Linked DNA regions of Caldimonas thermodepolymerans. Each later gene encodes a partner of the first gene's protein in a complex. Links are inferred from orthologs where the notes say so. Each region holds a gene or a part of one and is shown on either strand. Other genes may lie near its edges. The genes, in order: xseA and IS481_RS12955.

Region 1 (14,059 bases):
TCCCGGCGCGGGGGTGAGGGGATGGATGCCGTGACCTCGCCCTCCCCGCCGATGACCGCGAGTCCCCGGGCTGCCGCCCCGGGCGCCGGCGCACGCACCGGCGTGCTCGATCATCCGCTGCACTGGCCGGTGGCCCTGGTGCTGCTCGCGCTGCTGGTGGCCTTCCCGCTGGCGGCCGAGGCGCTGGACGAGAGCTTCTACATCGGGCTGGGCAGCCGCATCCTGATCTTCGCGCTGGCGGCCACCAGCCTGAACCTCATCCTCGGCTTCGGTGGCATGGTCAGCTTCGGCCATGCGGCCTTCCTCGGCATCGGCGGCTACGCGGTGGGCATCCTGATGCAGGAGGGCATCACCTCGGCCTGGATTGCGTGGCCGGTGGCGGTGGCCGCTGCCGCGGCGTTCTCCTTCGTGATCGGCGCGATCAGCCTGCGCACGCGCGGCGTGTACTTCATCATGATCACGCTGGCCTTCGCGCAGATGCTGTACTACGTGATGATCTCGCTGCGCGACTACGGCGGCGAGGACGGGTTGCCGCTGCCGGCGCGCTCGACGCTGGGCGCGCTGGACCTGGGCGACGATGCCAGCTTCTACTACGTGGTGCTGGTGCTGTTCGTGCTGGCGTTCCTCGCGATCCAGCGCCTGCTCAACGCGCGCTTCGGCCATGTGCTCCAGGCCGCGCGCGAGAACGAGACCCGCATGGCGGCGATCGGCTTTCCGGTGTACCGCTACCGGCTGGCGGCCTTCACGCTGGCTGGTGCACTGGCCGGGCTGGCGGGGGCGCTGGCGGCCAACCAGAGCGGCATCATCAGTCCCGCGCTGATGCACTGGAGCCAGTCCGGGCAGCTGATGGTGATGGTGATCCTGGGCGGGGTGGGGCACCTGTACGGCGGCTTCGTCGGTGCGCTGGTGCTGCTGCTGCTCGAGGAGATCGCGGTGGGCTACACGATCCACTGGCAGTTCGGGGTCGGTGCCGTGCTGCTGCTGGTGGTGCTGGTCGCCCCGCAAGGCCTGGTCGGCCTGCTGCCGCGACGTCGGGGGTCGGCATGACGCCGCTGCTGCTGATCGACGGCCTGGTCAAGCGCTTCGGCGGGGTGGTCGCCACCGACCAGGCACGCATCGAGGTGCGGCCGGGCGAGGTGCACGCACTGATCGGACCGAACGGTGCGGGCAAGACCACGCTGATCCACCAGATCTCCGGTGCGCTGGCGCCCGATGCCGGGCGCATCGTGTTCGACGGGCAGGACGTCACGGGGCTGGCGATGCCGCAGCGGGTGATGCGCGGGCTGGCACGCTCCTACCAGATCACCAGCATCTTCCGGCGCCTGAGCGTGCTGGACAACCTGGCGCTGGCCGTGCAGGCGCGCAGCGGCAGCAGCTTCTCTTTCTGGCGCCCGGCTCGCGCCGAGCGGCAGCGCTACGAGGAAGCGGCGGCAGTGGCGGCGCGCATCGGCCTGGGACACCGACTGGAGGCCATCGCCGGCGCCCTGGCGCATGGCGAGCAGCGCCAGCTGGAGGTGGGCCTGGCGCTGGCGACCCGGCCCAAGCTGCTGCTGCTCGACGAGCCGATGGCCGGCATGGGGCCGGACGAGTCGGCCCGCATGGTCGAGCTGCTGCAGGGCCTGCGCCAGGAGGTGACGCTGCTGCTGGTCGAGCACGACATGGACGCGGTGTTCCGGCTCGCCGACCGGGTCTCGACCCTGGTGGCCGGGCGCGTGATCGCCTGCGGCACGGTGGACGAGATCCGCGGGCATCCCGAGGTGCGGCGTGCCTACCTGGGCGACGAGGAGGTGCCGGCATGAGCGCGCTGCTCGAGGTCGAACACCTGCAATGCGCCTACGGCAGCAGCCAGGTGCTGTTCGACATCCATTTCACGGTCGGCGAGCGCGAGGTGGCCACGCTGCTCGGCCGCAACGGCATGGGCAAGACCACCACCGTGCGCGCGATCCTGGGGTTGACGCCGCCCAGGGGCGGCACGGTGCGCTTCCTCGGCGAGCGCATCGACGGGCGCTCGCCCGACCGCATCGCGCGCATGGGCCTGGCGCTGGTGCCCGAGGGCCGGCAGATCTTTCCCAACCTGACGGTCGAGGAGAACCTGCGCGCCTTCGCCGCCAACCGGGCCGGCGTCGCGCAGCCATGGACGCTGGAGCGCGTGTACGCGCTGTTTCCCCGCCTGAAGGAACGGCGGCAGAACATGGGGCACCAGCTCTCGGGCGGCGAGCAGCAGATGCTCGCGATCGGCCGGGCGCTGATGACCAACCCGCACCTGCTGGTCCTCGACGAGGCCACCGAGGGGCTGGCACCGCTGGTGCGCGAGGAGATCTGGCGGTGCCTGGCGACGCTGCGCGGGCAGCGCCAGGCGATCATGGTGATCGACAAGTATGTCAAGCGCCTGGTGCGCTTGGCCGACCGGCACACGCTGATCGAGCGCGGCCGGGTGGTCTGGCAGGGCGATTCGCAGCAGCTCGCGGCCGACGAAGGGCTGTGGGTGCGTTATGTCGGGGTATGACCAACGAGATGACTCACACGGCCATCCGCCACGCCTTCGAGCGTGAACGCCTGATCCGCTTCGCGCACTGCGACCCGGCGGGCATCGTCTTCTTCCCGCAATACCTGGTGATGTTCAACGACCTGGTCGAGGACTGGTTCACCGAAGGGCTCGGCATCGAGTACGCCTCGCTGCTGGGGCCCAGGCGCACCGGCTTGCCGACCGTGAGCCTGAACTGCGAGTTCAGCGCGCCCAGCCGCATGGGCGAGACCGTGACGCTGGGGCTGTCGGTCGAGCGCATCGGCGGGGCGTCGCTGACGCTGCAGCTTGGCTGCCGGCATGGAGACGAGGCGCGCGTGCGCGCGCGCCAGGTGCTGGTGTCGACCTCGCTCGAGACGCACCGCGCGATCCCGCTGCCCGACGACGTGCGCGCGGCGCTGGGGCGGTTCGTGCGCGACGCACCCTCATCGACTGGAGACACGTGATGCTAGTCCTGCTTCCCCCCGGGTGGCCGCGCCCGCGCGGCTACGCCAACGGCGTGCTGGCCAGGGGCCAGATGGTGTTCGTGGCCGGCATGGTCGGCTGGGATGCCGAAGGCGTGTTCCACACCGACGACCTGGCCGGGCAGGCCCGGCAGGCCCTGCAGAACGTGGTCGCGGTGCTGGCCGAGGCCGGCGCCAGGCCGGAGCACATCGTGCGCATGACCTGGTACGTGACCGACAAGCGCGAGTACCTGGCGCGCAACAAGGAGATCGGCGCGGCCTACCGCGAGATCATCGGCAGCTACAACGCGGCGATGACCGCGGTGGAGGTCTCGGCGCTGATGGAGGACCGCGCCAAGGTCGAGATCGAGGTCACCGCCGTCATCCCCGACGAGGCGGGCTGAAAGCGACACGGCCGCCCGCAGGCGGCCGTGTCAGGACCAAAGGGGCGCGTGAGCGTTCAGGCGAGCGCCTCGAGCGCGCGGGCGGTGATCTCGTCGACCGTGCCCAGTCCGCTGATGCGGCGGTACTTGGGCGCGGCGGGGTCGCCGGTGGCGGCCCACTGCGAGTAGTAGTCGACCAGCGGGCGGGTCTGGCTCTTGTAGACGTCCAGGCGCTTGCGCACGGTCTCTTCCTTGTCGTCGTCGCGCTGGATCAGGTCCTCGCCGGTCACGTCGTCCTTGCCGGCCACCTTGGGCGGGTTGTACTTGACGTGGTAGGTGCGGCCCGAGGCCACGTGCACGCGGCGGCCGCTCATGCGCTCGATGATGGCCTCGTCGGGCACGTCGATCTCGAGCACGTAGTCGATCTTGACCCCGGCAGCCTTCATCGCGTCGGCCTGCGGGATGGTGCGCGGGAAGCCGTCGAACAGGAAGCCGTTGGCGCAGTCAGGCTGCGCGATGCGTTCCTTGACCAGGCCGATGATGATGTCGTCGCTCACCAGGCCGCCGGCGTCCATGACCTTCTTCGCTTCCAGACCCAGCGGGGTGCCCGCCTTGACGGCGGCGCGCAGCATGTCGCCCGTGGAAATCTGGGGGATGCCGTACTTCTGGCAGATGTACGCGGCCTGCGTGCCTTTTCCGGCGCCTGGCGCGCCCAACAGTATCAATCGCATGGGTTCCTCTGGAGAGATGTTGCGGCAGGGGTCGCCGCAACGTTTGCAGTCGCCCCGTGGCTGATCCGGGGCGAGGATACCACGCGCACTGCTGCACCAAACTTACGCACGCAGCGTGTCGAAATACGCCTGCACCCGGGCCAGGTCCTCCGGGGTGTCGACGCCGGGGCCCGGGCGCACGTCGGTCACGTGCACCGCGATGCGCTCGCCGTGCCACAGCACGCGCAGCTGCTCCAGCGATTCGGTGATCTCCAGCGGACTCTGCGCCAGCGTCGGGAAACGGCGCAGGAAGCCGGCGTGATAGCCGTAGATGCCGATGTGACGCAGCGGCGCGGGCGAGCTCAGGCGCCCGATGCCGTCGCGGTAGCCGTCGCGCCACCAGGGCAGCGGCGCGCGCGAGAAGTACAGCGCGCGCCCCATGGCGTCGCAGACCACCTTCACCACGTTGGTGCTGGTGAACTCGGCGATGTCCTCGATCGGGTGCGCGGCGGTGCTCATCACGCAACCGATGCGGCGGCTCAGCACGTCGGCGCAGGCGTCGATCAGCGCCGGGTCGATCATCGGCTCGTCGCCCTGCACGTTGACGACCACCTCGCCGCCGTCCAGCCCGAGCTGCTCGCAGGCCTCGGCCAGGCGGTCGCTGCCGGTGGCATGGTCGGGGCGGGTCATCACGACCTCGACCCCGTGGCTGCGGCAGGCCTGCGCGACCCGCTCGTCGTCGGCCGCGACCACCACGCGCTGGGCGCGGCTCTTGCAGGCCTGCTGCGCGACGCGCACGACCATCGGCAGGCCGCCCAGGTCGGCCAGCGGCTTGTTCGGCAGGCGGGTGGAGGCGAGCCGGGCGGGGATCAGGACCGTGAAGCTCATGCCGCGGTCCCCGGCGTCGCTGGGGCGGCCGCGGCGGTGGCGTCGAGGTCGCGGGCTTCGGACTCCAGCATCACCGGAATGCCGTCGCGGATCGGATAGGCCAGGTGGTCGGCGCGGCAGATCAGCTCATGCGCCTCGCGATCGTGCTCCAGCGGGCCCTTGCAGACCGGGCAGACGAGCAGTTCGAGCAATCGGGTGTCCATGGAAAAGCATCCTCATCGGGCGGGCGCGGAAGATGCCGGCAGCAGCCGGTCGAGCGCCGCAAAGAAGGCGGGATCGGGCTCAAAGTCTAGCGCCACGACATGCAGGCGCGGGTCGGTTGCAGCATCCAGTTTCACTGCGTCCTTTTCCGTCACCAGGATGACGTCGCCGTCCCAGCCGCACCAGGGCAGGGGGTCCAGCGCGGCGTGGTCGGGCAGCGGCAGGCGCTCGGGGCGCAGGCCCAGTGCTTCCAGCATCGCGAAGAAGCGTTCGGGGTGGGCGATGCCGGCCGCGGCCAGCACCCGGCGCGCGGCCAGTTGCGGCAGCGGCAGGCCTTGGCGGTCTCCGGCACGCCAGGCCGCCAGCGGCACCGCGTCGCCCAGCCGGCGCGTCGCGACGAAGCCGGGGCGCGGCGTCGACGGCACCGGGGCGTTGTACAGCAGCAGGTCGGCGCGGCGCGCGGCGCTTTCGCGCAGCGGCCCGGCCGGCAGCCACCAGCCGTTGCCGGCACCGCGCTCGTCGAACACCAGGATCTCCACGTCGCGCGCCAGCCGCAGGTGCTGCAGGCCGTCGTCGCTGACGATCACCGTGGTGTCGGGGTGCGCCTGCAGCAGCGCGCGCGCGGCGGCCACCCGGTCGGCGCCGACCACCACCGGGACCCCGGTGCGGCGGGCCATCAGGCGTGGTTCGTCGCCGACCTCGGCAGCCGGGCTGTCCGGCTGCACCTCGTGCGGCACCTCGTGGCGACGCCCGCCGTAGCCGCGCGAGACGATGCCCGGGCGTTCGCCGCGCCGTTGCAGGTGCTGCACGACCGCGATCACGGTGGGTGTCTTGCCGGCACCGCCGGCGATCACGTTGCCGACCACCACCACCGGCACCGGCAGGCGCTCGCGCCGCCGCAGGCCGGTGGCGTACAAGGCCTGGCGCAGCCGGACGGCGGCGGCATAGAGCCCGGCCAGCGGCAGCAGCGCGCAGGCCATCGGCCCGCGCTGCAGCCAGGCCGCCTGGACACGTTGCCGCCACGACATGGTGAAAAGAGGGACCCCGGGGAAGGCGCGCAGCGCCGTCAGCGCGCGCCGCCGGAGGCCTGGGTGGCGAAGGTCAGCTGGCTCAGCCCCGCGCGCCGGGCGGCGTCCATCACGTTGATCACGCTCTGGTGCGCCGCGGTGGCGTCGGCCGAGACGATCACCACGGTGTTCTCGCCGTTGCCGGCGGCCGCGCGCATCTCGGCGGCCAGCAGGTCGACGCTGCGACCCTCGACGGGCTTGCGGTTGACTGCATAGCGGCCGTCGGCCGCGACCGAGACGATGAGCTCCTTCGGATGGTCGCGCAGCTTCTCCGCATCGGCCACCGGCAGGTTCACCTTCAGCTCGGTGAACTTGGAGTAGGTGGTCGTCAGCATCAGGAAGATCAGGATCACCAGCAGCACGTCGATGAACGGGATCAGGTTGATCTCCGGTTCCTCGCTGCGGCGGTGGTGGAAGTTCATCGCCATCGCGCTCTCCTTGCGCTGCACCGGCTCAGCGGTGGTCGACGGTGAAGCGCAGCAGGTGCGGCACCATGCGCTCGGCCGCCTGTTCGAGGTCGAGGATGTACTCGTCGACCTTGCCGCGGAAGTAGCGGTAGAACATCAGCGACGGGATCGCGATCATCAGCGCGAAGGCGGTGTTGTACAGCGCCACCGAGATGCCGTGCGCCAGCTGCTGGGGGTTGGAGCCGGTGGCGCCGCCTTGCGACGCGAAGATCTCGATCATCCCGATCACCGTGCCGAGCAGGCCCAGCAGCGGGGCGGCGGCGGCGATGGTGCCAAGCGTGTTCAGGTAGCGCTCCATCTGGTGCACCGCGGCGCGGCCCGCGGTCTCGAAGGTGTTGCGCAGGGTGTGCTCGGGAATGCGCGGATCGGCGATCACCGCGCGCAGCCCGGTGGCCAGCACCCGCCCGAGCAGCGAGTTCTCCGCCAGCTTGTTCACCACGTCGGGGGCGGGCAGGCTGGAGCGGGTGACCGAGATGACCTCGTCGAGCAGCTTGGGCGGCGCGATGCGCGATTCACGCAGGCTGGAGAAGCGTTCGATGATCAGCGCCAGCGCGACGATGGAACACAGGATCAGGGGCCAGATCGGCCAGCCGGCGGCTTGTATGATCGAGAACAATCCTTACTCCCCTCTCGTGAGTCACGGAAAACGTGGGGGCGATTATGGCGCGAAGCCCGCCCATGGCGGCGCTGCCGACCCGCCCGGACGATCCCTCGGCCGATCCCGGCGTGACGCCGTACGCGAACCGGACGCAATCCACTCTTGCTGTGGATAACTTTGTGGGCAAGTTGTCGCCACCGGGCTGCAAGGCGCAGATTGACGCGGGGGAGAACAAATTGCTGCATGATTGGGCAGGAGATTTTCCTTGTATATCAACAACTTGCACGAACGTGACGGGCTCGTGACGGCCAAACCTGCTCGCCAGCGGCGTATTGGCGCGGTTGTGGAGTTCTGAACCCGCATCACGCCTGGGCTCGCCGCATGATCGACCGCGTTTCCCCTTCCATCGGCCTGCGCCAGCCGCGCCAGGTCTACACCGTCGCGGCGCTGCTGAACGCCGTGGCCGACGCGCTGCAGGCGCGCTTCGCCCTGGTCACCGTGCAGGGGGAGCTGTCCGGCTTCAACCGGGCGCCGAGCGGCCATTGCTACTTCTCGCTCAAGGACGACCAGGCCGTCGAGCCGGCGCTGGTGCGCTGCGCGATGTTCCGCCGCGCCGCCGCGATGCTGGATTTCGTGCCGCGCGAGGGCCAGCTGGTCGAGGTGCGCGGGCGGCTGGCGCTGTACCACGCCCGCGGCGACCTGCAGCTGGTCGTCGAGGCCATGCGCCCGGCCGGGCAGGGGGCGCTGTACGAGCAGTTCCTGCGCCTGAAGGCCCGGCTCGAGGCCGAGGGCCTGTTCGACCCGGCACGCAAGCGCCCGCTGCCGGCCTACCCGCGCGCGGTCGGCGTGGTGACCTCGCTGAACGCCGCGGCACTGCGCGACGTGCTGACCGCGCTGGCGCGGCGTGCGCCGCACGTCGGGGTGATCGTCTACCCGGCCAGCGTGCAGGGGGCCCAGGCGCCCGAGGAGCTGGTGCGCGCGATCGAACTGGCCGGCGCGCGCCGCGAGGTCGACACGCTGATCGTCTGCCGCGGCGGCGGCTCGCTGGAGGACCTCTGGTCGTTCAATGACGAGCGCGTCGCGCGGGCGATCGCTGCCTGCCCGCTGCCGGTGGTGTGCGGCGTCGGCCACGAGACCGACTTCACGATCGCCGACTTCGCCGCCGACCTGCGCGCACCGACCCCGACCGCCGCCGCCGAGCTGGCCGCGCCGCTGCGCGAGGAGTGCCTGGCCGAGCTGCAGGGCATGGCGGTGACGATGCAGCGGTGCGTGCAGCGCCGGCTCGAGCGCGAGGCGCAGCGCGTCGACCATGCCGGGCTGCGGCTGGCCCGCCCGGCGCAGGTGCTGTCGCGCATGCAGCAGGGGCTGCAGGGGCTGGCGCTGCGCCTGCAGGCCGCGCCGGTGCGCAGCGTCGAGCTGGCCCGCCAGCGCGCGCAGCGCCTGGCGCAGCGGCTCGAGCGGGCGGTGGCCAACCGGCGCCAGCAGCTTGCGGCCCGGCTGGACACGCTGGGCGCGCGCCTGGAGGGCGTCAACCCCGACCGCGTGCTGCAGCGCGGCTACGCCTACCTGACCGACGCGCAGGGCCAGGCCATCGTCTCGGCACGCGGCGTGCATGCGGGCGACCGGGTCCAGGCCGTGCTGGCCGACGGGCGGCTGGACGCCGAGGTCCGCGAGGTCCGTCGGGGCAATGCCTGAAGGGAATTCGCCAGCTGCCTACAATCCGAGCCGGAATTCACACTCTACTCCACCCACAGAAAGGAAGAACGACATGGAACACACCCTGCCTCCGCTGCCGTATCCCCACGATGCGCTGCAGCCCTACATGAGCAAGGAAACGCTCGAGTTTCACCACGACAAGCACCACAACGCCTATGTCGTGAACCTGAACAACCTGATCAAGGGCACCGAGTTCGAGAACATGTCGCTGGAGGAGATCGTCAAGAAGTCCAGCGGCGGCATTTTCAACAACGCCGGTCAGGTGTGGAACCACACGTTCTTCTGGAACTGCATGAAGCCCAACGGCGGCGGCGAGCCCACCGGCGCGCTGGCCGAGGCGATCAACAAGAAGTGGGGCAGCTACGCCGCCTTCAAGGAAGCCTTCACCAAGAGCGCGGTCGGCAACTTCGGTTCGGGCTGGACCTGGCTGGTCAAGAAGCCGGACGGCTCGGTCGACATCGTCAACACCAGCAACGCCGCGACCCCGCTGACCACCGAGGACAAGCCGCTGCTGACGATCGACGTGTGGGAGCACGCCTACTACATCGACCACCGCAACCTGCGTCCGAAGTTCGTCGAGACCTTCCTGAACCATCTCGTGAACTGGGACTTCGTCCAGGCCAACTTCGCCTGAGGCGCGCGTCACCCGCACAGCAAAGCCGGCCCCGTGCCGGCTTTTTGCGTTCCGGGTGCCGAAAAGCGCACGCAGGAGCCCCCGGGGTCAGCGTTTTCATCAGCCAGGGGGGTATTTCCGCGGCGGCACAATAGCTGCCGATCACGTCTAGCAGCAGTCAGTCATGAGAATTCTCCTGGTTGAAGACGATCCCGCACTCAGCTTCGGCGTGGCCCGGGCGCTCCAGCGCGAGGGCTGGCAGGTCGACACGTTGGGCGACGGGATGTCGGCCTGCGCCGAGGGCCTGATCACGCAGTACGACCTGGCGGTGCTCGACCTGGGCCTGCCCCGGCGCGACGGCATGGAGGTGCTGCGTCACTGGCGCAGTCGCGGCGCACGCCTGCCGGTGCTGATCCTGACCGCGCGCGACGAGCTGAGCGACCGCGTGCAGGGCCTGGACAGCGGGGCGGACGACTACCTCGTCAAGCCCTTCGACCTGCCCGAGCTGGTGGCGCGCGTGCGCGCGCTGGTGCGGCGCGCGGCCGGCCGTGCCGAGGACCGGCTGGTGCTGGGCGACCTGGAGCTGGACATCCGGCACCGCGAGCTGCGCTGGCGCGGCGAGCGCGTGCACCTGAGCCCGCGCGAACAGGCGCTGACCGAGCTGCTGATGGCGCGCGCCGGGCGCGTCGTGCCCAAGGACCACATCGTCTCCACGCTGTCGAGCTGGGAGACCGACTTCAGCGAGAACTCGGTCGAGGTCTACATCCACCGCCTGCGCAAGCGCTTCGCCGATCTGGGCGTGACGATCAAGACCGTGCGCGGCTTCGGCTACCTGATGGAAGCGGCCGCGCCCCCTTCCGATGCCGCCTCCGCGCCGGCCCCGACCCAGGCGTGACGACGGCCTGAGCTGATGAACCCCAGCCTGCGTTCGCAGCTGCTGGGCCCGCTGCTGTGGGTCTGGCTGCTCGGCGTGGTGGTGGCCGCCTATGGCGCGTTCCGGCTGGCAAGCTACGCCGGCGACACCGCCTACGACCGCAGCCTGCAGGACGAGGCCAGCGCGATCGCCACCCAGATCTACTGGACCGACCGTGGCCCGCTGCTCGAACTGAGCACCCAGGCGCAGCAGCTGCTCGCGCGTCACAGCTCGGACCGCAACGCGTTCATGGTCATCGATGCGGCCGGCAACATCCTCGCCGGCTCGGGCGACCTGCCGTTGCCGCAGGATCGCAGCGGCAGCTTCGACGCGCCCGAGGTGTTCGATGCGATGTACGGCCAGGAACCGGTGCGCGGTGCGATGTACTCGATCCGCTCGCCGATGCTCGAGACCTACGTCACGGTGGTGGTGATCGAGACCAAGCGCAAGCGCTCCGACCTCGTGCGCGAGGTGCAGCTGGCCATCCTGGTGCCCACCGTGCTGCTGGGCAGCCTCACGTTCGTGCTGCTGGCCTGGGGCATCCGCCGCGGCGTGGCGCCGCTGGCCCGCATCGCCGGCGAGGTCGAGCGGCGCGACCCGCGCGACCTGCGGCCGCTGCCGCTGGGGGACGTGCCCGCCGAGGCGGTGCCGCTGATCGAGCGCATCAACACGCTGCTGGGCAACGTGGCGCGCTCGGTCGAACTGCAGCGCCGCTTCGTCGCCGACGCGGCGCACCAGCTGCGCACGCCGGTGGCCGGGGTGCGCGTGCTGGCGCAGCAGCTGCAGCAGGAGCTGCGCGGCGCGGGCGCGGACCGCGGCACCCAGGCGCTGCTGCAGGTCCTGGTCGGCTCGGCCGAGCGCATGTCGCGCCTGATCGGCCAGCTGCTCAACCTGGCGCGCTCGGAATCGGCGCTGCGCAACCTGGCCTCGGGCGAGCTGCAGCCCATCGACGTGCTGCCGGTGATCCGCGAAGCGGCCGAGCCGCTGCTGCTGCGTGCCGACTCCGAGGGCAAGCAGGTGTCGCTGGAGGCGCCCGACCAGGCGTGGGCGCGCGCGCACCCGGTCTGGCTGGGGGAGGTGGTGTCCAACCTCCTCGACAACGCGCTGCGCTATGGCGGACGCAGCATCGAGGTGAAGGTGGAGACCCAGGATGCGGGCGTCGTCATCCAGGTGTGCGACGACGGCGACGGCATCCCGGAGGCGCAGGGCGAGCTGATCTTCGAGCCGTTCTGGCGCGGCGACCGCGCGGACGTGCGCGAGCACGAGGGCACCGGCCTGGGCCTGGCCATCGTGAAGGAGGTGGTCGAGGGGATGGGCGGCCGCATCCGCGTGGCCAGCCGCCCGGCGTTCGACGGCACCTGCTTCACCGTCGAACTGCGGGGCTGAGCCGCCGGCTTCAGCGCGCCGGCGCGAAGGGCGGGCCGTCCAGCTTGAAGCCCGGCTCGATGCCGCGGCGCGCGAACCAGCCCTGGTTCATCTCGAGCGCAAAGCGCACCGGGCGTGCCGAGCAGTGCGAATCCAGCGACTGCGGCTGCATGTCGGCGATGTTGACCACGCGGCCCTGGTCGTCCAGGAAGGCGATCGACAGCGGGATCAGCGTGTTCTTCATCCAGAAGCACTGCGTGGCGGGCTGTTCGAACACGAACAGCATGCCGTCGTTGGCCCCCAGCTCCTTGCGATGCATCAGGCCGATGGCGCGCTGTTCCGGGGTGCGCGCCACCTCCGCGCGGATCAGGTGGAAGCCCGCGCGCAGTTCCACCGCGGGCAGCCGCTGGGCGCGGTCCTGCGCGCCTGCGGGCAGCGCCAGGCTGAGCACCAGGCCGGCCAGCCACGCGACGGCCGTGCGGCGTGCGAAAGGTCGATAGGCGTGTGTCATCGGCTTGATATACGTCATGTCGAAAGCGGAGGGGCCGGCCTAGAGTGACGGGGCCCGATGCCTGTGCACGACATCGGCGTCGCCCCTGAGTCTCCGCATGGCATCACCGCATCCCAGCGCCCCATTGTCGCCCAAGACCGACGGCCCCCCGCAGGTGCCGGACCCCACCGTCTGGGACGAGCCGGAGGAGCGCGACCGCTTCACGCGCTGGCTGCCCGGCACGGACGGGCCGCGCGTCGGCGTCTCCGGCTTTTCGATCGAGGGCATGTACTGCGCCGCCTGCTCGGTGGCGATCGAGGAAGCGCTCAAGGCCCTGCCGGGGGTGCGCGAGGCCGACGTCAACCCCGGCACGCGGCGCGCCCGCGTGCAATGGGAAGAAGGGCGGGTGCGCCCGTCCGAGATGATGGCCGCGGTCGAGCGTGCCGGCTACCGCGCCACGCCGGTGCTCGCGCTGCAGGCCGAGACCGCGCGCCACGAGGAAAGCCGCCGTGCACTGTGGCGGCTGTTCGTCGCCGGCTTCTGCATGATGCAGGTGATGATGTACGCGGTGCCGACGTACTACGCGGCACCCGGCGACATGACCGACGACATCTGGCAGCTGCTGCAGTGGGCCAGCTGGCTGCTGAGCATCCCCGTCGTGCTGTTCTCGGCGGGCCCGTTCCTGCAGGGCGCCTGGCGCGACCTGCGCGCCGGCCGCATCGGCATGGACGTCCCCGTCGCGCTCGGCATCGTCGTCACGTTCATCGCCAGCACGGGGGCCACCTTCGACCCGGGCGGCATCTTCGGCAGCGAGGTCTACTTCGACTCGCTGACGATGTTCGTCTTCTTCCTGCTGTGCGGGCGCTACCTCGAACTGCGCGCGCGCAACGCCACGGCCGGTGCCCTGGAGGCGCTGATGCACCGCCTGCCCGAGACCGTGGAGCGCCTCGAGGCCGACGGCCGCACGAGCACGGTGCCGGTGCGCCAGCTGCGCGCGGGTGACCGCGTGCGCGTGCACCCCGGCCAGGCCTTCCCCGCCGACGGGCGCCTGCTCGAGGGGCGCGCCCAGGTCGACGAGGCGCTGCTGACCGGCGAATCGCGCCCGCAGCTGCGCGTGGCCGGCGACCCGCTGGTGGCGGGCAGCTACAACCTGAGCTCCCCGGTGGTGATGCTGGTGCAGCGCACCGGGCAGGACACCCGCTATGCGCAGATCGTCGCGCTGATGGAGCGCGCCAGCGCCGACCGCCCCGCGCTCGCGCGGCTGGCCGACCGCATCGCGGGACCGTTCCTGTGGGTCGTGTTGCTGGCTGCGGTCGGTGCCGCGGCGGTGTGGGCGACCATCGAGCCGCAGCGCGCGGTGTGGGTCGCGGTCGCGGTGCTGATCGTCACCTGTCCGTGCGCGCTGTCGCTGGCCACGCCGTCGGCGCTGCTGTCTGCCGCCGGTGCGCTGGCGCGCCGCGGCATCCTGGTGCAGCGGCTGCAGGCCCTGGAGGCGCTGGCGCGCGCGGACCTGTTCGTGTTCGACAAGACCGGCACGCTGACCGAGGACCGCCTGACGCTGGTCCAGCAGGACGTGTCGCCGCCCTGGACCCGGGAACAGGTCGCCGCGATGGTCGCGGCGCTGGCCCGTGCGTCGCTGCACCCGGTGTCGCAGGCGCTGCGGCGCGAGACCGCGCAGGCG
Region 2 (14,149 bases), 470 kb from region 1 along the record:
GCGTGCGACCGGGCGCGCCGGGTCGGCGCACCATTCGCTCCACGAGCCCGGGTACAGCGACGAGCCCGTCAGGCCGGCAGCCTCCATCGCCAGCAGGTTGTGGCAGGCGGTCACGCCGGAGCCGCACTGGTGCACCACCTCGGCCGGGGGCTGCCCGCCCAGCAGGGACTCGAACTCCTGGCGCAGCTGCGCCGCCGGCTTGAAGCGGCCATCCGGGCCCAGGTTGAGCTGGAAGAAGCGGTTGAGCGCGCCCGGGATGTGCCCCGCCACCGGATCGAGGGGCTCGACGTCGCCGCGGTAGCGCTCGGGTGCGCGCGCATCGACCAGGCGCAGCGCGGGCGAGCCCAGGCGCGCGAGCAGGGCGTCGGCGTCCACCCCGGACACCAGCGGCTCGCGCAGCGGGTAGGGCGTCGCGGTGGCCAGCGGCGCGGTGGGCGTGGCACTCACGCGGCCGCCGGCGTCCTGCCAGGCCGCCAGCCCGCCGTCGAGCACCGAGACGGCCTCGTGCCCGAGCCACTTGAGCATCCACCACGCGCGCGCCGCGTAGGGCGAGCCCTGGCGGTCGTAGACCACCACGTGGGTGTCCGGCGTCACGCCCAGGCGCGCGGCAGTGGCCGCGAAGGCCTCTCGCGCAGGCAACGGGTGGCGGCCGTTGCGCCCGGTTTTCGGCGCCGACAGGTCGCGTTCCAGGTGCGCGTAGTGCGCGGCCGGGATGTGCCCGCTGCGCCAGGCGGCTTCGCCGGCCTCGGGGTCGGTGAGGTCGAAGCTGGCATCCCAGACCACGGGCGGGCGGGCGGAGGACAGGCGCAGCTGCAGGTCTTCGGCGGAAATCAGCACGGGCGTGTTCATGTGTCGGTCGTGGTCGAGGCGGACGTTGAAGGGGCGGCCCGGGTGCGCAGGAAGGTGGCGGCCACGCCGGCCAGCACGATCAGCACCATGCCGAGCAGCGCCATCCAGGTCACCGGGTCGTCGAACAGGAACGCACCATACAGGAACGAGTAGACGATGCCGAGGTACTGCAGGCTCGCGTTGACCAGGGTCTTGCCGGTCGCGTAGGCGCGCGTCATCAGCAGCTGCGCGACGGTGGCCAGCAGCCCCACCGCCAGCAGCAGCGCGAGGCCGGTGGGCGTGTGCGCGCTGATGCCGGTGTAGAGCATGGTCAGCGCCCCGGCGACCATGCCGCCCAGCGAGAAGTAGAACACCACGCGGTACTCGGGCTCGCCGCAGCGGCCCAGCGCCGTGACCTGCAGGTAGGCGGTGGCGCTGAGCATGCCCGACAGCAGGCCGACCAACCCGTACCACAGCTGGTCCTGCTCGATCGTCGGGCGCAGCACCAGCGCCACCCCGGCAAAGCCGGTCAGCACGGTGGCGATCAGGCGCGAATCGATGCGCGAGCCGCCCATCAGGATCGCGCCGCCCAGCAGGAACAGGGCCATCCACACCGAGGACATGTAGTTCAGCGTCACCGCGGTGGCCAGCGGCAGGTTGCCGATCGCATGGAACCAGGTGCACAGTGCCGCGACGCCGGACAGGCTGCGCCAGAAGTGCATCCCCGGTACCGGGGTGCGCAGCGTGCCGCCACGGCGCCGGACCATGAACCACAGCACCAGCGCGCCGATCATGCCGCGGTAGAACACGATCTCGCCGGCGGTGTAGTACGCCGAGGCGTACTTCACGCACAGGCTCATCGTGGCGAACAGGAAGGTCGACAACGCCATCAGCAGCGGGGCCTGCATCACGGCTCCTCGTGGTCCTCGAGCGGGCGCAGCAGGTGCGCCGGCGGGGGCGGCAGCTCGGCGTCGCGCGGCAGCGCGAACACCTCGACGCTGCCGCCGCGGCCCTTGACCTGGTGGGCGCCGAGCGGCTGCAGCAGCGCCTGCAGGTGCGGCGGCAGCCGGTCGCGCGTCTCGCGGTTGACCAGCACCGCGGCCTCGCGATGCTGCTTGCTCAGGCTTTCCAGGCGCGCGGCGACGTTCACCGTGTCGCCGATCACCGTGTAGATGCATCGGTCCGGCGAACCGATCTGGCCGGCCAGCGCCGGGCCGCTGGCCAGCCCGATGCCGATGCGCAGCGGCGGGGCTCCGTAGGCCAGCCGTTCCTGGTTGAACTCCTTGAGGGCCTGCCGCATCGCGGCCGCGGCGTACAGGCCGCGCTCGACCTGATGCTCGTCCGGCGTGGGCGCGCCGAACACCACCACCATCGCGTCTCCCATGAAGTTGTTGACATAGCCGCCGTAGCGCTGGACGGCCTGCGTCATGCGGGTGAAGTACTCGTTGAGCGTCAGCACGATGTCGCGCGGCTTCATCGTCTCGCACAGCTGCGTGAAGCCGCGGATGTCGCTCAGCAGCACGGTCACCTCGACCTCGTGGCCGCCCAGCATCAGCTCGCCCTGCAGCAGCTGGTCGCGCACTTCGGGCGAGACCAGCCGGCCGAACACGTCGCGCTCGCGCTCGCGCTTCTCCAGCTCGCGGCTCATGTGGTTGAACGAGCGCGCCAGCAAGCCCAGCTCGTCGTCGCGTTCCAGCTCGACGTGCGCGTTCAGGTAGTGGCCGCGCAGGATGGCGCGCGCCGAGCGCGCCACGCGCCGCACGTCGTGCACCAGTCCCTGGGCGAAGCGCCAGGCCACGGCCGCGGCCAGCCCCGAGACGACCAGCACCACCAGGCCGTAGTGCAGCAGCTCGCGCCGCACCAGCGCGCGGTAGGCCTCCAGCGACTCGATCACCCGCACGCTCCAGCCGGCGTGCACGGCGGCCTCGGCGATGACGGTGTCCTCCGGCGCGCGCTGGCGCGCGACGATGGGCAGCCCCGCGGCGCGCTCCGGCCAGCGCGCCACCGAGGCGACCGGCTTGTGCGCCTCGTCGTGCAGCACCGCCCGCACCTCCTCCGAGGTGTCGGCCGGCAGCCCGATCGCGGCGACGATGGTCTCGTTGGGCAGGCCGACCACGACCCAGCCGAGCGGCTGCGGGCTGGCGGCGTCGCGTACCGGCAGCAGCAGGTCCACGCCGCCTTCCGGCGTGTGCCGGGGCAGCCAGCGCCGGGAGACGACGCCACGCCGCGCGGCCTCGAGGGTGGGGGCGGGCAGCGTGTGGGGCGGGTAGGCGGCCCGGGTCTGCCCCTGCGGGTCGAGCACCAGCAGCCGGTCCACCTCGGGGTGGCTGCGCACCACGCTGCCGAGGTGGCCGTCGAGCGTGGGGTCGGCCGACGTGTCCGCCGCCAGCAAGCGGGCGGTGGCCGGCATCGAGGCCACCAGCGTGGCCAGCTGTTCGCCGTTGAGCATCAGCTGGCGGGCCCGTCCGGCGATCAGCTCGGCAGTCTGCCGGGTGCGCCGTTCCTGTTCCAGTCGCAGCCGTTCGGTGCTTTCGGTCAGCGCCAGCAGGCCGGCGATCACCAGCGGGACGATCGTCAGCAGCAACACTGCCGCGGGCAGGGTGCGACTGAGGGACCGGCGCTGGAGTTCAGCAGGCGCGGCGTTCACGAAGAAGGGAGGCCGTGCGACACGCCCGCGATGATAAGACCGGCGTGCCACATGGCATCAGGCGGAAGAAACGGAAACGCCCGGACGGGCCGGGCGTGCACGGGAAGGAAGGACCGCTCAGTCCTTGAAGTCCATGACCTTGCGGTACCACTCGTGGAAGTGCTGCATGCCGTCCTCCATCGGGCTCTGGTACGGGCCGACCTCGTTGTCGCCCCGCTCCAGCAGGGCCTTGCGGCCCCAGTCCATGCGCTGCGCGATCTCGTCGTCCTCGACGCAGGTCTCCATGTAGGCGGCCTGCTCGGCCTCGACGAACTCGCGTTCGAAGGCGGCGATTTCCTCGGGGTAGTAGAACTCGACCACGTTGAGGGTCTTCTGCGGCCCCTTGGGGAACAGCGTGGAGATCACCAGCACGTGCGGGTACCACTCGATCATGATGTTCGGGTAGTACGTCAGCCAGATCGCGCCCTGCCTGGGCGGCTGCCCGCCGTTGAGGCGCAGCACCGCGTCATGCCACTTGCGGTAGGTCTCGGAGCCGGGCTTCTGCAGCGCGTTGGCCACGCCCACCGTCTGCACCGAGTACTCGCGGCCGAACTCCCAGCGCAGGTCGTCGCAGGTGACGAAGTTGCCGAGGCCAGGGTGGAACGGGCCGACGTGGTAGTCCTCGAGGTAGACCTCGATGAAGGTCTTCCAGTTGTAGTCGCACTCGTGCAGCTCGACCTTGTCCAGCACGTAGCCGGAGAAGTCCAGCTCGGCCTTCGGGCCCAGCTGGGCCAGGTCGGCGGCGATGTCGCGGCCGTTGTCCTCGAACACCAGCCCGTTCCAGGTGCGCACCTTGTAGCGGTTGAGGTTCAGGCACGGGTCCTGCGGGAAGTGCGGCGCGCCCAGCAGCTGGCCGTCCAGGCCGTAGGTCCAGCGGTGCAGCGGGCAGACGATGTTGCTCTTCGTGTTGCCGCGCCCGCGCAGCATCACGGCCTGGCGGTGGCGGCAGACGTTGGAGATCAGCTCGATCCCTTCGGGCGTGCGCACCAGCGCGCGGCCTTCGCCTTCCTGCGGCAGGGCGTAGTAGTCGCCGACCTCGGGCACTGCCAGCTCGTGCCCGAGGTAGCGCGGACCGGACTGGAAGATGAGCTCCATCTCGCGGCGGAACAGTTCGCCGTCGAAATACACCGATACCGGCAGCTGCGTGCGGCTTTGCGCGAGGGCAATGCTCAGGTCTGACATGATCCCCAGGATCTCCAAAAACCAATGTCCAACCACCACCCACGGTGGGCCCATCTCCCCGGGCGGGGCGATCCGGACCGTGGGAAGCCCGGGCCTCGCAGCAGCGCAGGCGCACCGGATCGCAAGAGGGGGAACCCCTCATTCTAGTCGGCCCGGGGGGGCGGGGTTTGCCTGCGGTCAATCTCCCGTCAAATGCGGGCTTTCGTCGCAAAATGCACCACAATGGTGCGCGGCTCGCTGACTACAATCAACAGTTTCAGCGCACGTCATGCCCAAGACCACGTCCCCCGCCGCACCTCCCGAACCGGCCAGCTACGAAGAGGCGCTGGCCGAACTGGAGCGCCTGGTGTCCGAACTCGAATCGGGCCAGCTGCCGCTGGACCGCCTGCTGCAGAGCTACCAGCGCGGGGCCCAGCTGCTGTCGTACTGCCGCGCCCGGCTGGAAGCCGTGGAGCAGCAGGTCAAGGTGTTGGAAGACGGCCAGCTCAAACCGTGGATGCAAGCATGAGCCTGACCTCGACCGATCGCACCCCTGCCGCCTGCGCCGCGGCGGACTTCGACGGCTGGATGCAGGCCCAGCTGCTGCGCGTGGAAGACGCGCTGTCGCGCTGGGTGCCGGCCGATGCGCCGGCCGGTCTCGGGGCGGCGATGCGCTACAGCGTCCTCGACGGCGGCAAGCGGTTGCGGCCGCTGCTGGTGCTGGCCGCGGCCGAAGCGGTCGACGGCCACGCCGAAGCCGCGTTGCGCGCGGCCTGCGCGGTGGAGCTGATCCACGCGTATTCGCTCGTGCACGACGACATGCCCTGCATGGACAACGACGTGATGCGGCGCGGCAAGCCCACCGTGCACGTGAAGTTCGGCGAGGCGGTCGCGATGCTGACCGGCGACGCGATGCAGGCGCTGGCCTTCGAGGTGCTCACGCCCGAGGGCGAGGTCGTGCCGCCCGCGCTGCAGGCGACGCTGTGCCGGCTGCTGTCGCGTGCCTCGGGCTGCGAGGGCATGGCCGGCGGACAGGCGATCGACCTGGCCAGCGTCGGCCGCATGCTGGACGAGACCGAGCTGCGCGACATGCACCGCCGCAAGACCGGCGCGCTGCTGCGCGCCAGCGTGCAGATGGGCGCGGCCTGCGGGCGCACCGACGGCCCGGCGTGGGATGCCTTGTCCGACTACGGCTGGAGCCTGGGGCTGGCGTTCCAGGTGGTCGACGACATCCTGGACGTGACGCAGGCCTCGGAGACGCTCGGCAAGACGGCCGGCAAGGACGCCGACAACGGCAAGCCCACCTATGTCTCGGTGCTCGGCCTCGACGCCGCGCGTCGCTATGCCGGGCAGCTGCGCGAGCAGGCCCACCAGGCCCTGGCACGCTCGGGCCTCGCCGACGTGCGCCGGCTGGCTGCGCTCGCCGACAAAGTCGTGGATCGGCAAAGCTGATGAAATACCCCCTGCTCGAAACCATCCAGTCGCCCGCGGACCTGCGCCGGCTGCCGCGCAGCGAGCTCAAGCGGCTGGCCGCGGAACTGCGCGACTTCGTGCTGCAAAGCGTGTCCCAGACCGGCGGCCACCTGTCGTCCAACCTGGGCACGGTGGAGCTGACGATCGCGCTGCACTACGTCTTCAACACCCCGCACGACCGCCTGGTGTGGGACGTGGGCCACCAGACCTACCCGCACAAGATCCTCACCGGCCGGCGTGACCGCATGCCGACGCTGCGCCAGCTGGGCGGCATGAGCGGCTTCCCGCGCCGCGACGAGAGCGAGTACGACACCTTCGGCACCGCGCATTCGTCGACCTCGATCTCTGCCGCGCTCGGCATGGCGCTGGCGTCCCGGCTCAAGGGCGAGGAGCGCAAGGCGGTGGCCATCATCGGCGACGGCGCGATGACCGCCGGCATGGCCTTCGAGGCGCTCAACAACGCCGGCGACCCGCATGCCGTGGGCGCGGCCGACCTGCTGGTGATCCTGAACGACAACGACATGTCGATCTCGCCGCCGGTCGGGGCGCTGAACAAGTACTTCGCGCGGCTGATGTCCGGGCGCTTCTACGCCGCCGCGCGCGAAGGCGCCAAGCAGGTGCTCAAGGCCGCGCCGCCGCTGCTGGAGCTGGCACGCCGCATCGAGGAGCACGCCAAGGGCATGCTCGCGCCGGCGACCATCTTCGAGGAGTTCGGCTTCAACTACGTCGGGCCGATCGACGGCCACGACCTCGATGCGCTGATCCCGACGCTGGAGAACCTGCGCAACCTCAAGGGCCCGCAGTTCCTGCACATCGTCACGAAGAAGGGCTACGGCTACAAGCTCGCCGAGGCCGACCCGGTCGCCTACCACGGCCCCGGCAAGTTCGACCCGCAGGAGGGACTGAAGAAGACCTCCGGCGGCAAGCCGACCTTCACCCAGGTGTTCGGCCAGTGGCTGTGCGACATGGCCGAGCGCGACGAGCGGCTGGTCGGCATCACGCCGGCGATGCGCGAGGGCTCGGGCATGGTCGAGTTCGAGCAGCGCTTCCCGAAGCGCTACTTCGACGTCGGCATCGCCGAGCAGCACGCCGTGACCTTCGCCGCCGGCCTGGCCTGCGAAGGGCTCAAGCCGGTGGTGGCGATCTACTCCACCTTCCTGCAGCGCGCCTACGACCAGCTGATCCACGACGTGGCGATCCAGAAGCTGCCGGTGGTGTTCGCGCTGGACCGCGCCGGCATCGTCGGTGCCGACGGCGCGACCCACATGGGCGCGTTCGACATCGCCTACCTGCGCTGCATCCCGCACATGAGCGTGCTGACCCCGGCCGACGAGGACGAGTGCCGCCAGATGCTCTACACCGCGTTCCGGCAGGACCACCCGGTGGCGGTGCGCTATCCGCGCGGCACGGGCGTGGGCGTGGAGGTGCGCAAGGAGATGGTCGAGCTGCCGTTCGGCAAGGGCGAGGTGCGTCGCCAGGGCCGGCGCATCGCGATCCTCGCCTTCGGCACGCTGCTGTACCCGGCGCTGCAAGCCGCCGAAGCGCTCGACGCGACGGTGGCCAACATGCGCTTCGTCAAGCCGCTGGACACCGCGCTGGTCGAGGAACTGGCGCGCACCCATGATGCGCTGGTGACGGTCGAGGAAGGCTGCGTGATGGGTGGCGCAGGCAGTGCGGTGGCCGAGGCCCTGCACGCGGCCGGGCTGACCACGCCGGTGCTGATGCTGGGCCTGAAGGACGAGTTCGTCGAACACGGCGATCCGGCCCGGCTGCTGGCATTGCAGGGGCTGGATGCGGCCGGCATCGAGCGCTCCATCCGGCAACGCTTTGGTGCGAAACTCCAGCTGGTGTGGCCGGCCGCCAACCAGTGATGACGATCTCCCTGCGCCTGCAAAGGAAAGCCTGAAGGCCGCAGACTGTCGCGCGGGCGGTGCCCAAGCGCCCGCGGCAGAGGACAACGATGAACGACATGACCAGCCTGAAAAACCTGGTGCCTGCATCCGAGGCGATGCCGGACGTGCAGAGTTCGCGCGACGAGCGTCGCCTTGCGATCCAGCGCGTGGGCGTCAAGGACGTGCGCTACCCCATCCAGCTGCGCGTCGGCGGCCAGGTGCAACCGGGCGTGGCGCTGTGGAGCCTGGACGTGGCGCTTCCCGCGGAGCAGAAGGGCACGCACATGTCGCGCTTCGTCGCCTGGCTGAACGAGCAGCACGGCAAGCCGATGGACGCGTCCGGCCTGCGCGAGGACCTGGCCGGGATGCTGCGGCTGCTCAATGCCAGCGAGGGCCGCATCGAGGCGAGCTTCTCGTTCTTCATCCGCAAGACCGCGCCGGTGTCGGGCGTCGAGAGCCTGCTCGACTACCAGGGCAAGTGGATCGCCGAGACCCGCGCGGGCCGCACCACGGTGTGGGCCGAGGTGGTGGTGCCGGTCAAGTCGCTGTGCCCCTGCTCGAAGGAGATCTCCGACTTCGGTGCGCACAACCAGCGCTCGCACGTGACCATCCGCGCCGAGCTGCTCGGCGACCTGGACTGGCACGAGTTCGTGCGCTTCGCCGAGGAGAGCGCTTCCAGCGAGATCTGGCCGCTGCTCAAGCGCACCGACGAGAAGTGGATCACCGAGCGCGCCTACCAGAACCCGAAGTTCGTCGAGGACCTGGTACGCGACGTGGCGCTGCGCCTCAACGCCGAGCCGCGCATCGGCCGCTACCGCGTCGAGGTCGAGAACTTCGAGTCGATTCACAATCACTCGGCATTCGCGGTCATCGACCGCGAATGACACGGGCCGCCGTGCGGCCCGTGGCGGCGCTGCCGCGCCGGCGAGGATTGGGCAACTCGCGTTGTCACAATCACTCGGCATTCGCGGTCATCGACCGCGAATGACGCGTCCCGCTGCGCGGGACGCGACGGCGCATTGCGCCCCCGAGGGTTGGGCAGCCTGCGGTTGTCACAACCACCCGGCATCCGCGGCGAACGCCTGCGAATGACGCGTCCCGTGACATAGGGCGCGACGGTGCGTTGAGCCGCCGAGGGCGGGCAGCCTGCGGCTGCCAGCATCATCCGTTTGCCGCGGTCATCGCCCGCACACGGAAACGCGATCACGCCGTGTCGACGGGATCGCGCGCATCGCGGGCCCTCCTGGACAGGGGCTCAGCGCACCACCAGGCCCGCCGGGCCTTCGGCCACCGAACCGACCACCGCCGCGGTCTCGAAGCCGTGCTGCCGGAAGGTCTGCAGCACCTGGTCCACGGCGTCCGGCGCGCACGAGACCAGCAGGCCGCCGCTGGTCTGCGGGTCGGTCAGCAGCGCGCGGTCTTCGGCCGCGAAGCCCTCGGGCAGCTGCACCTGCGCGCCGTAGCTGTTCCAGTTGCGCCCCGAGGCGCCGGTGACGAAGCCCTGCGCGGCCAGCTCGCGCACGCCGGGCAGCAGCGGCACGCGTGTCCAGTCGACCTGTACCGTGACGTTCGCGCCGCGCGCCAGCTCCAGGCCGTGGCCGGCCAGCCCGAAGCCGGTCACGTCGGTCAGCGCGTGCACGCCCGGCAGGGCGGCCAGGTCCGGGCCCGGGGTGTTCAGCTTCGTGGTGCTGGCGACCATCTGGCGGTAGCCCTCGGCGTCGAGCTGCTCCTTCTTCAGCGCGGCAGAGAGCACGCCCACGCCGAGCGGCTTGCCGAGCACCAGCACGTCGCCCGGCCGGGCGTCGGCATTGCGCTTGATGCGCGAGGGGTGCACCAGCCCCATGACCACCAGCCCGTAGATGGGCTCGACCGAGTCGATCGTGTGGCCGCCCGCGACCGGGATGCCGGCCTCGGCGCAGGCGCGCTGGCCGCCTTCCAGGATGCGGCCGATCACGTCCAGCGGCAGCACGTTGATCGGCATGCCCACCAGCGCCAGCGCCATGATGGGCCGGCCGCCCATGGCGTACACGTCGGAGATCGCGTTGGTGGCGGCGATGCGCCCGAAGTCGTGCGGATCGTCGACGATGGGCATGAAGAAGTCGGTGGTCGCGATCAGCGCCTGCTCGTCGTTGAGCTGGTAGACCGCGGCGTCGTCGGAGGTCTCCAGCCCGACCAGCAGGGCCGGGGGCACCGGCAGGGCGGTGCCGCTGTGCTTGAGGATGTCCGACAGCACGCCGGGCGCGATCTTGCAGCCGCAGCCGCCGCCGTGGGAGAGGGAGGTCAGGCGCGGAACGGCAATGGAGGAAGAGGCAGTCATCGTCTGGTGCGGAGGCAAGGATGCGGGCAAACATCAAAGTTTAGGCGCCGGGCGTGACATTGTCTGCGCCGGACGGGGCTTTCCCTGCCACGGGCCGTGCCGGCGCGGGTGCGACAATGCCCTGCGCTTGACGCCGCGCCGGCTGCCGCGACGGCCTGGCGCGCGAGCGACCACGAGCGAGGGTGGAGCTGAGGTGGACATCGATTCCCCGGAGATGCGCAGTGCCGGCCGCGACCTGCTGTCGCTGGCCCTGATCGACAGCCGCAACTGCACCCTGCACCGGTTCGGCGCGTTCGAGCACGCGCAGCCGGTGCTGCCGTCGCCCGAGCTGAACCCGCCGCTGTGGGAACTGGGCCACGTGGGCTGGTTCCAGGAGTACTGGATCGCCCGCAACGTCGAGCGCCATCGCGGTCCGGAGGCCGACGGCACGCGGCCGCGGCTGGCGTCGATCGAACCGCGCGCCGACCGCCTGTACGACCCGGTGCGCGTGCCGCACGAGCAGCGGTGGACGCTGTCGCTGCCGGATGCCGAAGCCACCCGCGCGTACCTGGTCGACACGCTGGAAACCACGCTGGACCTGCTTGCGCGAGCACCGGAGACCGATGCGGGGCTGCACTTCTTCCGTCTCGCGCTGTTTCACGAGGACCGGCACGCCGAAGCGCTGGCGCGCATGGCCCAGGCGCTGGGCTTGCCGATGCCGGAGCTGTCCTGGCCGGTGCCCTTTGCGCTGCGCCCGGCGGTGCACGTGCCCGCGACCCGCTGGCGGCTGGGCTGCGAGCCCGGCCGCGGCTTCGTGTTCGACAACGAGTGCGGGGCGCACGACTGCCCGGTGGCGGAGTTCGAGATCGACGCGCAGCCGGTCACGTGGGCGCAGTACGTCGAGTTCATCGAGGACGGTGGGTACGACGAGCGCGGCTGGTGGTCGCCCGAGGGCTGGGCCTGGCTGCAGGCCACCGGCCGGCGTGCGCCGCGCTACGTCGAGCAGGTGCGCCACGGCGTGCTGGTGCAGCGCGGCGACATGATGGTGCGCGCGGCGATGAACGCCCCGGTGATGCATGTCAGCTGGCACGAGGCGCAGGCCTGGTGCCGCTGGGCCGGGCGGCGCCTGCCGACCGAGCTGGAGTGGGAAACGGCGGCCGGCGTGGCCGCGGGGCGCGGCTTCCGTTGGGGCGAGGTGTGGGAGTGGACCGCCAGCCGCTACGCCCCCTATCCCGGCAGCGAGCGGCCTCGCCAGGCCGCAGAGAGCGCGCCGCCGGCCGGCGGCCTGCGGGTGCTGCGCGGGGCCTCGTTCGCGACGCGCCCGCGCATGAAGCACCTCAAGGGGCGCCTCGCCTGCGCGCCCGAGCGCGACGACCTGTTCTGCGGTTTCCGCAGCTGCGCGGTGTGAACGGGGCCGTTCAGCGCTTGGGCTTGCGCCAGGTCCACCACGGCAGCACCTGGCGCAACGACAGCACCTCGCCGCTGCGTGCCGGCGCATAGCCGGGCAGGGTGGCCAGCACCTGCTGCCAGGCCGCGCTGCGCAGCAAGGCACGCAGCTTCAGCACCTCGGGCTGTTCCAGGTGCGAGCGCAGCGTGACCAGGAAATACTGCTCGCGCGCCAGCTCGATGAAGTCCAGCCCGCGCCGGCGTGCCGCTGCCTCGATGCCGAAGGCCACGTCGGCGCTGCCGCTGGCCACCGCCTCGGCCACCGCCTCGTGCGACGGCTCGGCCTGCTCCCAGGTGGCGATCGCCGAGGGTTCCAGCCCGGTGCTCGCGAGCAGCTGCTCCAGCACCACCCGCGTGCCGGTGCCGCGCTGCCGGTTCGTGAAGCGCAGCCCGGGGCGGGCCAGGTCCGCGAGTCCCTGGATGCCCAGCGGATTGCCGGCCGGCAGGATCAGCCCCTGGGTGCGTTCCGCGAAGCCGATCAGCTTGTGGTGGCCGGGCTTGAACATCGGCCGGTAGACGCGCGCCGTGGGCGAGCTCGGCGGGGTCTGCACCAGTGCATGGAACCCGGCGACGACGCAGCGGCCTTCGTTGAGCGCGGCGAGTGCATCCACGCTGCCCATGAACTGGATCTCCAGGTGCAGCTTGTGCTGCGCGATGGCCATCTCGCGCAGCCGCGGCAACGCCGCGTCGTGGCTGGCATAGACCGACAGCACGCCCGCCTCGGCGTCGAAGGCCACCGCGAAGGCGCGCTCCAGCTCGCTGCGCAGGGCCTCCACCTGCGGCGCGAGGCGCGCACGCGCACGGCGCTCGGCCCACAGCAGCTTCTCGCCGAACGGGGCCAGCTGCGCGCGCTGGCCCTTGGACCACACCAGCAGCGACTGGCCCAGCTCCTGCTCCCAGCGTTTCAGTTCGCCCCACACGTGGCGGTACGACAGGTTCACCTCGCGCGCCGCAGCGGAGATCGACCCGCTGCGATGGATGGCTTCCAGCAGGTGCAGCAACGGGTGATGCAGGTCGTCGTCCGGCGTCCTGTCGTTGCCCAGGGAGTAGGTGAGGCGAATCCTATGCATGCGAGTTCATATCGCGTGACGTGAAAGGCTCGCCTAGGATAGCCGGGCTGCCTTGCTGCGGCGTCGTCCCATGTCATCCTCTTTCGTCGAAGCCCTGCGCAGCACGTTGCATCTGCTCGTCACGCTGGACCCGCAACTGCTGCAGATCGCCTCCCTGTCCCTGAGCGTCAGCGCCGCCGCGACCGCCATCGGTACCGGCCTGGGCCTGGTGCTGGGCGCGTGGATCGCGGTGAACCAGTTTCCCGGCCGGCGCGCCGTGCTGGTCGTGCTCAACACCCTGCTGGCCCTGCCGTCGGTGGTGGTCGGCTTGCTGGTGTACCTGCTGCTGTCGCGCGCCGGCCCGCTCGGCGCGCTGGGCATCCTGTTCACCCCGGCCGCGATGGTGGTGGCGCAGACCGTGCTGGTGCTGCCCATCGTCACCGCGCTGTCGCGCCAGACCATCGAGGATGCGATGCGCGACCACGGCGAGCAGCTGCGCTCGATGGGCGCCGGGCGGCTGGGCTGCGCGCTGATCCTGCTGTGGGACGAACGCATGGCCATGCTGACGCTGGCGCTGGCCGCGTTCGGCCGGGCGATTTCCGAGGTCGGCGCGGTGATGATCGTCGGCGGCAACATCGAGGGCGTGACGCGGGTCATGACCACCGCGATCGCGCTGGAAACCAGCAAGGGCGACCTGCCGCTCGCGCTGGCGCTGGGCGTGGTGCTGCTGTCCATCGTGCTCCTGCTCAATGCGCTGATCGCGCTGCTGCGCGAGTGGCGCGTGCGTGCCGACGAGGCCTACGCATGAGTGCAGCCTTGAAACCGTCCCCGCAGGGGCTCGGCGCGCCGGCGGTGCCCGCAGAGGCGGCGCCCTCGGCGGCGCTGCCGCAGCTTGCGCTGCACCAGGCGAGCGTGCGCTTCGGCCGCAAGCTGGCGCTGCAGCAGGTCGACCTGGCCGTGCGCGGCGGCGAGCGCGTCGCGCTGGTCGGTGCCAACGGCAGCGGCAAGAGCACGCTGCTGCGCGCGCTGCACGGCCTGGTGCCGCTCAGCGAGGGGCGCCGCGAGGTGGCGCCCGGCCTGCGCCTGGCCATGGTGTTCCAGCGCCCGTTCATGCTGCGGCTGTCGGCACGGGCCAACGTCGAGCTGGCGCTGTTCCTTGCCGGCGTGCCGCGTGCCGAACGGCGTGACCGGGCCGAAGCGGCCTTGAAGCGCGTGGGCCTGGCCGACGAGGCACGCCGCAACGGCCGCGTGCTGTCCGGCGGCCAGCAGCAGCGCCTCGCGCTGGCACGTGCCTGGGCGCTGCGGCCGCAGCTGCTGC

The links.
Region 2: the proteins of xseA (region 1) and IS481_RS12955 are in contact, whole or in part, in a cryo-EM structure (PDB 8TXR), measured with the Escherichia coli proteins. The link is inferred for Caldimonas thermodepolymerans from one-to-one orthologs.

Annotation. Positions count from the first base shown.
Region 1 is NZ_CP064338.1:2,265,952-2,280,010, reverse strand. The notes cover bases 6,997-9,819. They hold xseA (exodeoxyribonuclease VII large subunit), read left to right. Parts: upstream 6,997-7,662; coding sequence 7,663-8,976; downstream 8,977-9,819. Other genes in these bases: IS481_RS10640 (response regulator), read left to right, coding at 9,795-9,819; IS481_RS10645 (superoxide dismutase), read left to right, coding at 9,050-9,631; IS481_RS10655 (hypothetical protein), read left to right, coding at 7,362-7,586; IS481_RS10660 (MotA/TolQ/ExbB proton channel family protein), read right to left, coding at 6,997-7,299. Also shown: IS481_RS10715 (branched-chain amino acid ABC transporter permease), read left to right, coding at 1-17; IS481_RS10710 (branched-chain amino acid ABC transporter permease), read left to right, coding at 22-1,047; IS481_RS10705 (ABC transporter ATP-binding protein), read left to right, coding at 1,044-1,799; IS481_RS10700 (ABC transporter ATP-binding protein), read left to right, coding at 1,796-2,506; IS481_RS10695 (acyl-CoA thioesterase), read left to right, coding at 2,515-2,970; IS481_RS10690 (RidA family protein), read left to right, coding at 2,970-3,371; adk (adenylate kinase), read right to left, coding at 3,428-4,081; kdsB (3-deoxy-manno-octulosonate cytidylyltransferase), read right to left, coding at 4,184-4,948; IS481_RS10675 (Trm112 family protein), read right to left, coding at 4,945-5,151; lpxK (tetraacyldisaccharide 4'-kinase), read right to left, coding at 5,164-6,177; IS481_RS10665 (ExbD/TolR family protein), read right to left, coding at 6,216-6,638; more of IS481_RS10660, read right to left, coding at 6,670-6,996; more of IS481_RS10640, read left to right, coding at 9,820-10,505; IS481_RS10635 (sensor histidine kinase), read left to right, coding at 10,521-11,909; IS481_RS10630 (DUF192 domain-containing protein), read right to left, coding at 11,920-12,399; IS481_RS10625 (heavy metal translocating P-type ATPase), read left to right, coding at 12,497-14,059. UniProt on the Escherichia coli protein: Bidirectionally degrades single-stranded DNA into large acid-insoluble oligonucleotides, which are then degraded further into small acid-soluble oligonucleotides.
Region 2 is NZ_CP064338.1:2,736,798-2,750,946, reverse strand. The notes cover bases 3,672-6,584. They hold IS481_RS12955 (exodeoxyribonuclease VII small subunit), read left to right. Parts: upstream 3,672-4,964; coding sequence 4,965-5,204; downstream 5,205-6,584. Other genes in these bases: dxs (1-deoxy-D-xylulose-5-phosphate synthase), read left to right, coding at 6,127-6,584; IS481_RS12950 (polyprenyl synthetase family protein), read left to right, coding at 5,201-6,127; IS481_RS12960 (aromatic ring-hydroxylating oxygenase subunit alpha), read right to left, coding at 3,672-4,696. In the rest of the region: IS481_RS12975 (sulfurtransferase), read right to left, coding at 1-849; IS481_RS12970 (DMT family transporter), read right to left, coding at 846-1,736; IS481_RS12965 (adenylate/guanylate cyclase domain-containing protein), read right to left, coding at 1,736-3,412; more of IS481_RS12960, read right to left, coding at 3,593-3,671; more of dxs, read left to right, coding at 6,585-8,019; GTP cyclohydrolase FolE2, read left to right, coding at 8,109-8,924; selenide, water dikinase SelD, read right to left, coding at 9,296-10,357; selenoneine synthase SenA, read left to right, coding at 10,551-11,744; IS481_RS12925 (substrate-binding domain-containing protein), read right to left, coding at 11,755-12,852; IS481_RS12920 (ABC transporter permease), read left to right, coding at 12,923-13,639; IS481_RS12915 (ABC transporter ATP-binding protein), read left to right, coding at 13,636-14,149. UniProt on the Escherichia coli protein: Bidirectionally degrades single-stranded DNA into large acid-insoluble oligonucleotides, which are then degraded further into small acid-soluble oligonucleotides.